Regions from separate parts of the Alistipes sp. Marseille-P2263 genome, predicted to be linked through region 3. Evidence: riboswitches for the same ligand, from Rfam matches in the RefSeq annotation. Region 3 holds a riboswitch; each other region holds the start of a gene.

The links. A riboswitch is a leader RNA that binds a small molecule or an ion and turns the genes downstream of it on or off. The one in region 3 is predicted to bind cobalamin.
Region 1: another riboswitch for cobalamin. It lies ahead of KB554_RS08660 (hypothetical protein); the one in region 3 lies ahead of KB554_RS08005 (DUF5074 domain-containing protein).
Region 2: another riboswitch for cobalamin. It lies ahead of KB554_RS08635 (DUF5074 domain-containing protein); the one in region 3 lies ahead of KB554_RS08005 (DUF5074 domain-containing protein).

Annotation. Positions count from the first base shown of each region.
Region 1 is NZ_JAGQEJ010000006.1:94,736-97,965, reverse strand. It holds gene KB554_RS08665 (DUF2284 domain-containing protein) at 1-573, opposite strand; cobalamin riboswitch at 660-857, shown strand; gene KB554_RS08660 (hypothetical protein) at 1,290-1,661, shown strand; gene KB554_RS08655 (cob(I)yrinic acid a,c-diamide adenosyltransferase) at 1,658-2,194, shown strand; gene KB554_RS08650 (adenine nucleotide alpha hydrolase) at 2,206-2,916, opposite strand; gene KB554_RS08645 (ABC transporter substrate-binding protein) at 2,929-3,230, opposite strand, start outside.
Region 2 is NZ_JAGQEJ010000006.1:89,504-92,733, reverse strand. It holds gene KB554_RS08640 (TonB-dependent receptor) at 1-941, opposite strand, end outside; gene KB554_RS08635 (DUF5074 domain-containing protein) at 956-2,023, opposite strand; cobalamin riboswitch at 2,133-2,345, opposite strand; gene KB554_RS08630 (glycosyltransferase family 39 protein) at 2,364-3,230, shown strand, end outside.
Region 3 is NZ_JAGQEJ010000005.1:175,881-179,110, reverse strand. It holds gene KB554_RS08010 (PKD-like domain-containing protein) at 1-62, opposite strand, end outside; gene KB554_RS08005 (DUF5074 domain-containing protein) at 76-2,058, opposite strand; cobalamin riboswitch at 2,249-2,473, opposite strand; gene KB554_RS08000 (ATP-binding protein) at 2,654-3,230, opposite strand, start outside.

The DNA of each region.
Region 1 (3,230 bases), on a different contig from region 3:
TCACTCCTTCCACGCGACATGCCCGGCGTCGTGGAAAAGACCGCATACGAGCGTCAGGTATTCGGGCAGCTTTCCCTCCGCGCCCCATTTCAGTTCGATGCCGAACAGTTCGGAGGTCGTGCGGCCGATGTCGAATCCGCACGCTTCGAGCGACGGCCTCACCCGGTCGGGATGGCGGCAGGGGAGCCCTTCCGGCCGGGTGCAGCTTCCTTCGGGGCAGTAGAGGCAGCTTCCGACGTAGGAGAATGCCCGTCCTCCGTAGCGGCGCTCCAGCGCGAGGAGCCTCCTTTCGATCCGGATGCGCTCGGGGCGGAGCAGCCTCCCGGCCTCGGCGAGGGGGAGCCCCTCTTCGCGGGGCGTGATCTTCGCGGCGACGAGCAGCGCCGTGCCGTACCGCAGCCACTCCTCCGCGGGGTCCTTCGCGAAGGGCGGGCAGCCCCAGTTGCGGCCGTAGTTGGGGCATCGGCGGCAATAGGCGGCGATGCGTTCCGCGTCGCGGAAGCGGGCGGTGTACTCGGCGGCGGGAAGCTCGACGGCGAATTCCTCGGCCGTATAGCGGACGGATGCGTTCATGCGGCAAAATTAGTCGTTTCCGCGGGCATCGGTGCGCGGAGCGAAAATTATTTTCCTGCCTTTTGCCTTTTTCGCGGGAAACCGCTATCTTTGTCTCCGGATCTGGTGTTCCGCTCCTCCTGCGGAGGACGGAATGAAAAGGGAATCGGGTGCAAATCCCGGACAGTCCCGCTGCTGTGATGCTCCGTGAGTTCCGAATATCTTCGGCCACTGACCCGCGAGGGGTCGGGAAGGCGTCGGGACGGGAGCGAGTCAGAAGACCTGCCAGATCGATTCGATGCCGGTCGCTCTCGTGGGTTAGGCCTCCGGTTTCGGCGAAGAATTGACATTCGTATGTGTTTCGTTCGGTCTTCGGACCGTCGGCCGCGGGTCGTGCCGATGCCCGTTTCGGGCGGTTATGTCCGGATCGCCTGCGGAGCGCCGGCCGCCGTTCTGTCGCTGCCGGTCCGACTGCTGCTCGCCGATCGGCGTGCTGTCCGGTGTTTCGATCCGCCGGCACGGGCCTGTCCGACTGGGCGGACAGCCTCCGACGGGACGTGGGAGGGCCGTGCCACGGTCTGCACGCTGGCCGGGTCCATCCGGGTGCAGGCGGCGCAGCTTTTGGTACTGGCTTCGGAAGAACCCGAAAAGGCGCGGCGGGGGAAAACGGACGCGTTACTGCCATAACGGATCGGTTCGGGAGATTGGTCGCCGCGCCTTTTTTAAATGCGATGATTATGAAGATCGTTTTCTATGGAATTCCCGAAGAGGAGGTCCGGCGTCTGGCCGGGCGGTACGGCTTCGGGCTCTGCCGTTCGTTCGGGGAGTTTGTCGCGGGCGGCGGGCGGAAGATGCTGTTGCAGCCGCTTCTGCGCACCGACGGGGAGCGGCTGGACTTCTTCGGACGGATGGCGCGGTACGGGGCGTCGGTCGATGCCGTCGTGGTCTCCTGCGCCGACGATTTCAGCGCCGTGCACTACTGCTCGCAGCCCGGGAGGTTCTTCTCCGTGAGCGGCGAAGCCGGGGAGGAGGCATTGGAGTACGAACTGACCCGCATCGTCGAGACCCGCCTGGGACTCGTCTGCGCGCACGAAGGGGTGGAGCCATGACGCGGGGGCAGGTCCATGTCTATACGGGCGACGGAAAGGGGAAGACCACGGCGGCCTTCGGCCTTGCCGTGCGTGCCTTGTGTGCCGGGAAGAACGTGTATATCGGGCAGTTCGTCAAGTCGATGGCTTACAACGAGACGAAGATCGCACGGCTGTTCGACGGTACGGACTCCGCATGGGGGCGCGTGCGCATCGAGCGGTTCGGCCGCGGCTGTTTCATCGGCCGGCAGCCGGAGGCGGTCGATGCGGAGCTGGCCCGGGAGGGGCTGAGGCGGTGTGCCGAAGCGCTTTCCGGTGGGGAGTACGGGGTGGTCGTCCTCGACGAGGTGTCCATCGCCCTCGACTGCGGCCTGCTGTCCGTCGGCGAAGTGCTGGAGGCGCTCGCTGCCCGGGCGCCGCAGACCGAAGCGGTGCTGACGGGGCGCTATGCCCCGCAGGAGCTGATTGCCGCGGCCGATCTGGTGACCGAGATGCGCGAGGTGAAGCACTACTATGCGCAGGGCGTCCTTTCGCGCGACGGCATCGACCGCTGACCTCCCCGCCGTCATTCGGCCGCCTGGAGGTCGGCGAACCAGTAGCCGTAGGTGCGTACCGATCCGTCGTCGAGGCGGATGTCGTAGCTCTGTGCGAAAGGCTTTCCGAGCCGGAACGGGACGGCTTCGCGGAAGATCGGGCCGTCGTAGCAGAAGGTGTGGTATTCGCCGTTCTCGCCGTTGGGGTCGGTCCCTGCGGGCAGCGAAGCGACGAAGGCGGCGTCGATCTCCCGGCCGATGGCTTCGGCTCCCAGTCCGTCGGCCATCGTCGTCACGACGACGGTCCTGAGTCCCGACGAGAGGAAACCGCGCATGACCTGCTCCGAACTCTCGCCCCAGAGCGGTTCGACGACCTCGATGCCCGCAGGGGCGAGCCGCTCCTCGCGGTAGCGGCGCACGTCGTGCAGGAAGATGTCGCCGAAGATGAAGTGCGTCACGCCCTCTTCGCGGTAACGGCGCACGGCGCGGTCCATCGCCGCCGAATAGTCCTCCATGTCGCCCTTCGGCGTGAGATCGACCGTGTGGAGCGGAATGCCGATGCGGTCGGCCTGCGCCCGGAGCAGCTCCGTCGGGATGCCGTGCATCGTCGAACGGAGCGTCGAGCGATTGACGGTGGTCAGCAGCGCGACGATTTCGTAGCGCTTCGATCGCATCGCCCGCCAGAGGGCGTGCGCCGAGTCCTTGCCGCCGCTCCAGTTGAAGACGGCCTTGTGTCTGGTCATTTCGGTCGGGAGTTATTCGAGTTTCCGATAATAATGCATCTCCCGGTCGGCGGCATCGAGCGCTTCGGGATGGAATACGGCGATCAGGTCGTGCAGCACCACGTCGGGCCGCACGACGCCCGATTCCCAGTAGTCGTTGCCTCCGGCGGCGTTCGTGCGCCGGTCGCAGTTGTAGATCTCGCCCCGGCGGACGCAGGGAACGCCGGCGAATTTCGGCAGCCGTGCACGGAATTCCGCGAGCGTCCGGAAACTGCCGGCATTGATCCATACGTCGGCTCCGGAGGCCAGCAGGTAAGCCTTCTCGAGGTCGATGG
Region 2 (3,230 bases), on a different contig from region 3:
TTCCAGTCGCGGCGCAGGCGGTCCCACGAGAGGACGCTGCGGAGCGTGTGCTCCCGCTGGCGGTTCTCGAACCGGGTGTCGTCGGCGTAGTCGGTCGTCAGCAGCGGCAGTTCGCGGTTCGAGTTGATGTACCAGGCATTCAGTCCGAAGCGGTCGCCGCGGCCGGTGTTGTAATAGATCTCTTGCAGCACGTGCACGTCGTCGAACGCGCCGCTCTTGTTCCGCTCCACCGGATAGTACGACCCGACGATGTTCATCTCCTCGTCGTAGATGTTCTCCTTCTTGTCGCGGTTGCGGTATTTGTAGTCGTTCCGCGAGGACTGGTAAACGGCTCGGGTCGATACCTGCCAGTGCTCGTCGCCCCACGTGAGACGCAGGAACTCGTCGAAGGTGCGGTACATGCCGATTCCCTGGATGTATTGCAGGCCGAATCCGTCGGCGGCGGCCGGTGCGGTCGAGAGCTTCACCACGCCGCCCAGCGCCCCGCCCGCCTCATTGACCGACGACGTGCCGTGCAGCAGCGAGGCGTCGTCGATGAAATACGACGGGATCATCGAGAAGTCGGTCATGCCGAGCATCGGGTTGTTGATGCGCATTCCGTTCCACGTCACCTGCGTATGCGAGGGTCCCGTGCCGCGGAACGAGACCGTCGAGAGCGTCGCCCGGCCGTACTGCTTGACGAAGAGCGGGGAGTTGAACGTCAGCACGTCGGCGATCGACAGGGCGATGTTCTCCTTGAGTGTCACCGAGTCGAACGTCGTCCGTTCGACGCCGATCTCCTTCATCGGCCGCCGGCCCCAGATCGGAACCTCGCGGATGGCTATGTTCCGCTCGGGCCGGGCCTCCGCGGCGGCCTCCTGCGGCGGCTGCGCGCCGCCCTGGGCATGGAGCGCCGCCGGAAACAGCAGCGCCGCGACTATCCGAACCGTCGTCTTTCTCATACTTCCTGTATCCGTTATTTCCAGCAGAATGCGCCGGGGATGATTCCCACATAGAACCGGTCGATCTGTTCGCCCTCGGCCGTATAGCGATAGACGATACCCTGCTGCTGGTAGTCGATGGCGTCGGCCACATAGACGTCGCCGTTGTGCGGATCGACCGTCAGTCCGTAGTATTTCGTGTCGCGGTACTCGATGAAGGGGCGCACCGGCACGCGCTCCTCCTCCACCTGCATCCGCCAGATGTCCCTGTTGATCCAGTAGAGCGTGTCGCGCGTTCCGTTGAGCTGCACCTCCGAGGGCCAGTCGCCCAGCTTGAACCGGAACTGCTTCTCGACCTCGAACGTCGCCGCGTCGATGCGGTAGAGCGACGGGGCTTCGTAGCCGTAGGGCGACCCTTCGTAGCCGCCGTCGGTGATCGTCCACAACTTGTGGTTCTTGTCCATCACGAGCGACGTGGGTTGGATGCCGACCGTCAGTTCGTCCACCACCTCGTCGGTCTCGGTGTCGATCTTCAGGATGCGGTTCTGGTACGACCAGCAATTGACATAGACGTACTTGCCGTACTGCACCATCTGCTCCGTGGAGCCCGATTCCATCGTCATTCCGGGGCACTCGATGTAGCCCGTGATCTCGTAGCGTTTGGGATTGACGATGAAGATGCGGTTGTCCCAGATCTGCGTCACGTAGGCCTTTTCGTCCGAAAGGAAGTGGATGTAGCGCGGCGAGGTGAGGTCCGTGATGCGTCCCACCTCCCGGAAGGTGTCGATGTCGATGGCGAAGATGACGTGCGAATTGTTCACCACGATCCAGCCCACGCCGTCGCGGACGGTCATCGACTGCGCCACGTCGCCCAGCTTGAAGCCGTTGGCGCGGAAGAAAACCTCGTTCTCCACCCGTTTGGTCTTGGGGTCGTAATAGGAGAGCGTGGCGTTGCCGTACTGGAAATTTCCCTCGTTGGTGACGAACAGTCCCCGCCCCGAGGCCGAGAACTCCTCCGTCGTGCCGTAGTCCCACTTCATGCAGCCCGCGAGCAGCATGAGGCAGCCTGCGGCCGGGAGTGTGTATCGTATGATCCGTTTCATGTTCCGCAAACCGTTCGTTCGGTACGGCGGCGCGCCGGCGGGACGGTGGGGAGGGGAGACCGGAGAACGGTGCGCTCCGACGATCCGATTCCGACCCGAAACCCGCGGGTGCAAATCCGTACGGCAAGGCAGGTCTTCTGACTCGTCCCGTCCGCCGCGCCTTCCCGGTCTGTCCCAGTGGCAAAGAGTGCGGCAAAACAGTTTCTCCCCGCAGGGGAGGGGACTTACAGCAGCGAGCACTGCTCCGGATTCTCACCGGATTCCCTTTTCATCCGCGCCGCGGAGAACGGCCGGCGCGGAAACCTTGCGACCGCAAAGGTAGGGAAAAATTCGGAATATTTTGCTACCTTTGCGGTCCGATATGAAGGAGTCGCTCAAAAGATCGTTCGCCTCGCTCGGGGCCGACGGGCTCGTTGCCCTGTGGCTCGGGGTGTGGTGGTGCGCCAACCTGATCGAGGCGGGCTGCACGGAGCTGGCCAACGACGAGGCCTATTACCACATGTTCGCCCAGCGGCTCGCATGGGGCTATTTCGACCATCCGCCCGTGACGGCGCTGCTCGTGTGGCTCGGGGAGCGGCTCTTCGGCGGCGAGCTGGGCGTGCGGTTCTTCTTTACCGTGTTGCAGCCGTTCTATCTCTGGGCGTTGTGGAGGCTCGTCCGTCCGGCGGATGCCGTGCGGCGCGATGCGACGCTGTTCGTCATGCTTTCGGCCTCGACGCTCCTGTTGCAGCTCTACGGCTTTATCGCCGTGCCCGACGGGCCGCTGCTGGCTTCGTCGGCGGTTTTCCTGTGGACGTTCCGGAACTTCTCGGAGGGCCGCCGCCTCGCATGGCTCTGGATGGGTGCGGCGATCGCGCTGATGGCTTACAGCAAATACCACGGCGCCCTGGTGCTGCTCTTCGCCCTGGCGGCCAATCCGCGGCTCTTCGCCCGCCCGGCGCTCTACGCTTCGGGAGCGGTCGCCGCCGTGCTGCTCGTGCCGCACCTCGTGTGGCAGTACCACCACGACTGGGCTTCGTTCGTCTACCACCTCTCGGCGCGCAACTCGGTTTTCCGTCCGGGCTACGTCGTCGAGTTCCTCGCCAACATGCTGGTGGTTTTCAATCCCTTCCTCGTGCCGATCTACGTGCAGGCATGGCGGAAGACGCGGCCGCAGTCGGCAGTCGGCCGGGCGCTGAAACTGCTGCCCGCGGCCTTCATCGGCTTT
Region 3 (3,230 bases):
CGGTTGCAGGCGGCGAACGACGTCAGAAGAAGGCCGAACAGCGCGATCGCGGCTTTTCTCATCGGACTGCGCATATCATTTGCCGAGCCATTCCGACGTGTAACGATAGGCGAAGTCGATGCCCGCCGGGCTCGCGCCCTTCTGCGCGGAATAGGAGAAACGGCTCTCCTGAACCGGCGAAGCGCCCGAGACGTCGTACACGCAGATATTCGAACTCACGTAATTCGACATGCCGACCCACAGTTTTCCGGTCGTCGGATGCTGGCCCATGATGCCGTAAACGGTCTCGCCGGCCGAAAGCCAGTGCACGTCGGCCGTTTTCGTCTCGTAGTTGTAACGTGTCACGGTGGTCGCGCTGAAGGAGTCCGTATCCACGAAATAGAGGTACGGACCGGTGAAGTCGGCGCACATGCCGACGGCAGGCGACCAGGTGGCCACGGGGAACCGCACGGCCTCGGGCAGTTCTTCATTCAGAATCTCGCGGCCCTCGTGGTCGATGCCCACGATCTTCGCCGCGGAGGTGAAATCGGCGCCCATGTTCTGATTGCCGGTGAAGGTTCCGGCCAGCGCGAAATAGATATTGCCGTCGGCGCCCTTGACGACACCTTTGACCTGACGGCCTTCGTAAGTAATCCGCTTCTCGACGGCATCCGTCGCCGGATCGACGATGACCAGACTGTGGCCGCATCCGGCAAAGAGCTTGCCGCGGGAGAGGACCATGCGGGTCTTGACGGCCCCTTCGGTGGAGAACGCCCCGAAAGTACCCTCCACCGTGGCGCCCACCTCGACGGAACCGTCGCCCAGCGTCAGCGCGCAGATGCCCGACGTGGCTTCCATGCCCGACTCGGAATACTGCACATAGGCCTTCGTCGGACTGACGACCACCAGATGCTGCGGCCATGTATCCTTGCCCTCGGGAGTTTTGATAACCAGCGGATCGGCATACTCCATGCGCATCGTCCGGGCGTCGCAGACGACGAACCGTCCGGCCCCGTTCATCGAACCGCCGTTCTGCGTAAGCAGGTAAATCCGGTCGTTGGCCATGAACATATCCTGCACGACATTGCCGATCTCCTTGCCGCCGTTGGCCTGCTCGAACACCTCCTCGTACTCCTTGCCGGACTTGTCGTACCAGACCAGCATGCCGTTGGCCGAGGTCATGTTGCCCTCGCAGACGACGAACGTGCCTCCGGCGTCCGTGAAATCCACCGAAGCGCACACCTCGGCCGAAGCGAACACCGTCTCGCCCGTGGCGCGGATACCGATCAGCGTGACGATGCCGCCGGCATACGAAACGCCATCCGAAGCGGCCGGAGCCTTCAGCGTGACGCTCCTGCCGGCCAGATCGAACGATGCCGTCCACCCTTCGGGGACGTTCATGAAATCGGCCGTGGTCACGTCGGCCACACGCAGCGACAGCGTCCTCCGCTCCCCGAAACCGAACACGAAGCAACTGCGGCCGTCCTCCGGCTGCACGAAACCGAACACGGCCCCGGTCTTCGGTATGACGATCGTCTGCCCGTCGGTCAGTTCGAAAACGACCTCGGTCTCCCCGTCGGTCACCGACCTGAAGAAGGCGTCGCCGTCCTTGCCCGAGGCTTTGACCTCCTTGCCCGAAGCGTCCTCTACACGCACGCCGTCAACGGTCCAGTACCCCTCGGCATCCACCGCCAGCTCGGGCGCCTCGCCCGATACGGGAATCCTGTTCCCCTCGTCGTCCGTCAGGAAATTACCCTTGCCGCCGAGGGTCCAATAGTAAACGCCCTCGACGCGGTCGATACCGATGACCGGGGCGTCTGCCCCGTTGGCGATCGTCACCGAAGTCTTGTCGCTGAAGACGATCGTGCACCCCTCGTCGGTCTCGACGACCTCCGAGATCGTCTTGTTCTTCTCCAGCGCATCGACGACCGTCCGCAGCGAAGAGACCTTCTCGTTGAGCGCCGCCAGTTCGTTCCTGATCCCGTCGATTTCCGCCCAAAGGTCGTCGTCGTCATACGAACAGCTCCACGTCGCCATGCCGAGCATGGCGAGCATCAGAAGTGTAACCAGTTTTCTCATTCCTTCCGTTTTTTAAGTTTGACATATCCGATAAAAAAATCAGCCGCATCCTCCTGGCAGGATACGGCGGAAAATTCAAAACGGACATTCGCACACCTCCGAAATTTCGCGTTTCGCGACCGGGACGGGCCGGACGGCAGGGGGAAAATCGCTGTTCTGATTCTCGCCCGTAGTCCCGCAGGCAACAAATCCTCTGTAAAATGCGAAAGGCAGGTCTTCTGACTCGTTCCGGTTCCGCGCCTTCCCGGCCGCGCCTGCGGCCAGTGGCAAAGATTGCGAAACCTCTCGTGCTCCTTCACGGAGCGGAAACTCACAGCAACGGGTATTGTCGCAGACTTTCACTGCGTTCCCTTTTCATTCCCCGCCGCGGCCCGTCGCCGGGTGCGGAAAGGAAACCTTTGCGAAGACAAACATAGACTAAAAAAACGAATCCGACAAGATTTTTCCCGATTTTTTTCATCGCTCCGGCCGCAGAGGCCCGGCACGGCGTTCCGCGCCGCCGTGCGGCAGGGGAGGGATGCACCGCGCGCCGCCCGCAAAAAACGCCGCCGGCTTTGTGCCGGCGGCGCCACCAAAAATAACACCAAAATCCGGATCAGGCCGGAAGGGAGATCGTAAAGCGACTGCCCTTGCCGATCTGGCTGTCCACGGTGATCGTGCCGCCGTGCGCTTCGACGAACTCCTTCGAAATAGCCAGTCCCAGACCGCTACCCTGCACCTTCGTGCCGGGAACGCGGAAATAGCGTTCGAAGATGCTCTTGTGGTAGCGCGGGTCGATTCCCCGGCCGAAATCCTGCACGTAGATATTCACGACCTTGTCCTGCTGGCAGGCTCCCACGATGATGCGCGAATTTTCGGGCGAGTGGTGAATGGCGTTCGACAGGAGGTTCGTCACCACCCACGCGATCTTCTCGTTATCGACGAAGAGTTTCGAAATCTTCTCGGGGTATTCCACCTCCACGAAGCAGTGGAACCGCTCGGCGAGCACCTGCGTCGCATGCACGGCGTAGTCGATCAGCTCGATCGGCTTGACGATCTTGGGCATCAGTTTCAGCTTGCCCGACTCGACCTGCGTCATGTTGAGCAGCTCTCCCGTGATGTTGAGCAGCCGGTCGCTGCTGTCCTTGATGCTCGTTATCAGCGCTTTCTGCTCGTCGTTGAGCGAACCCAGC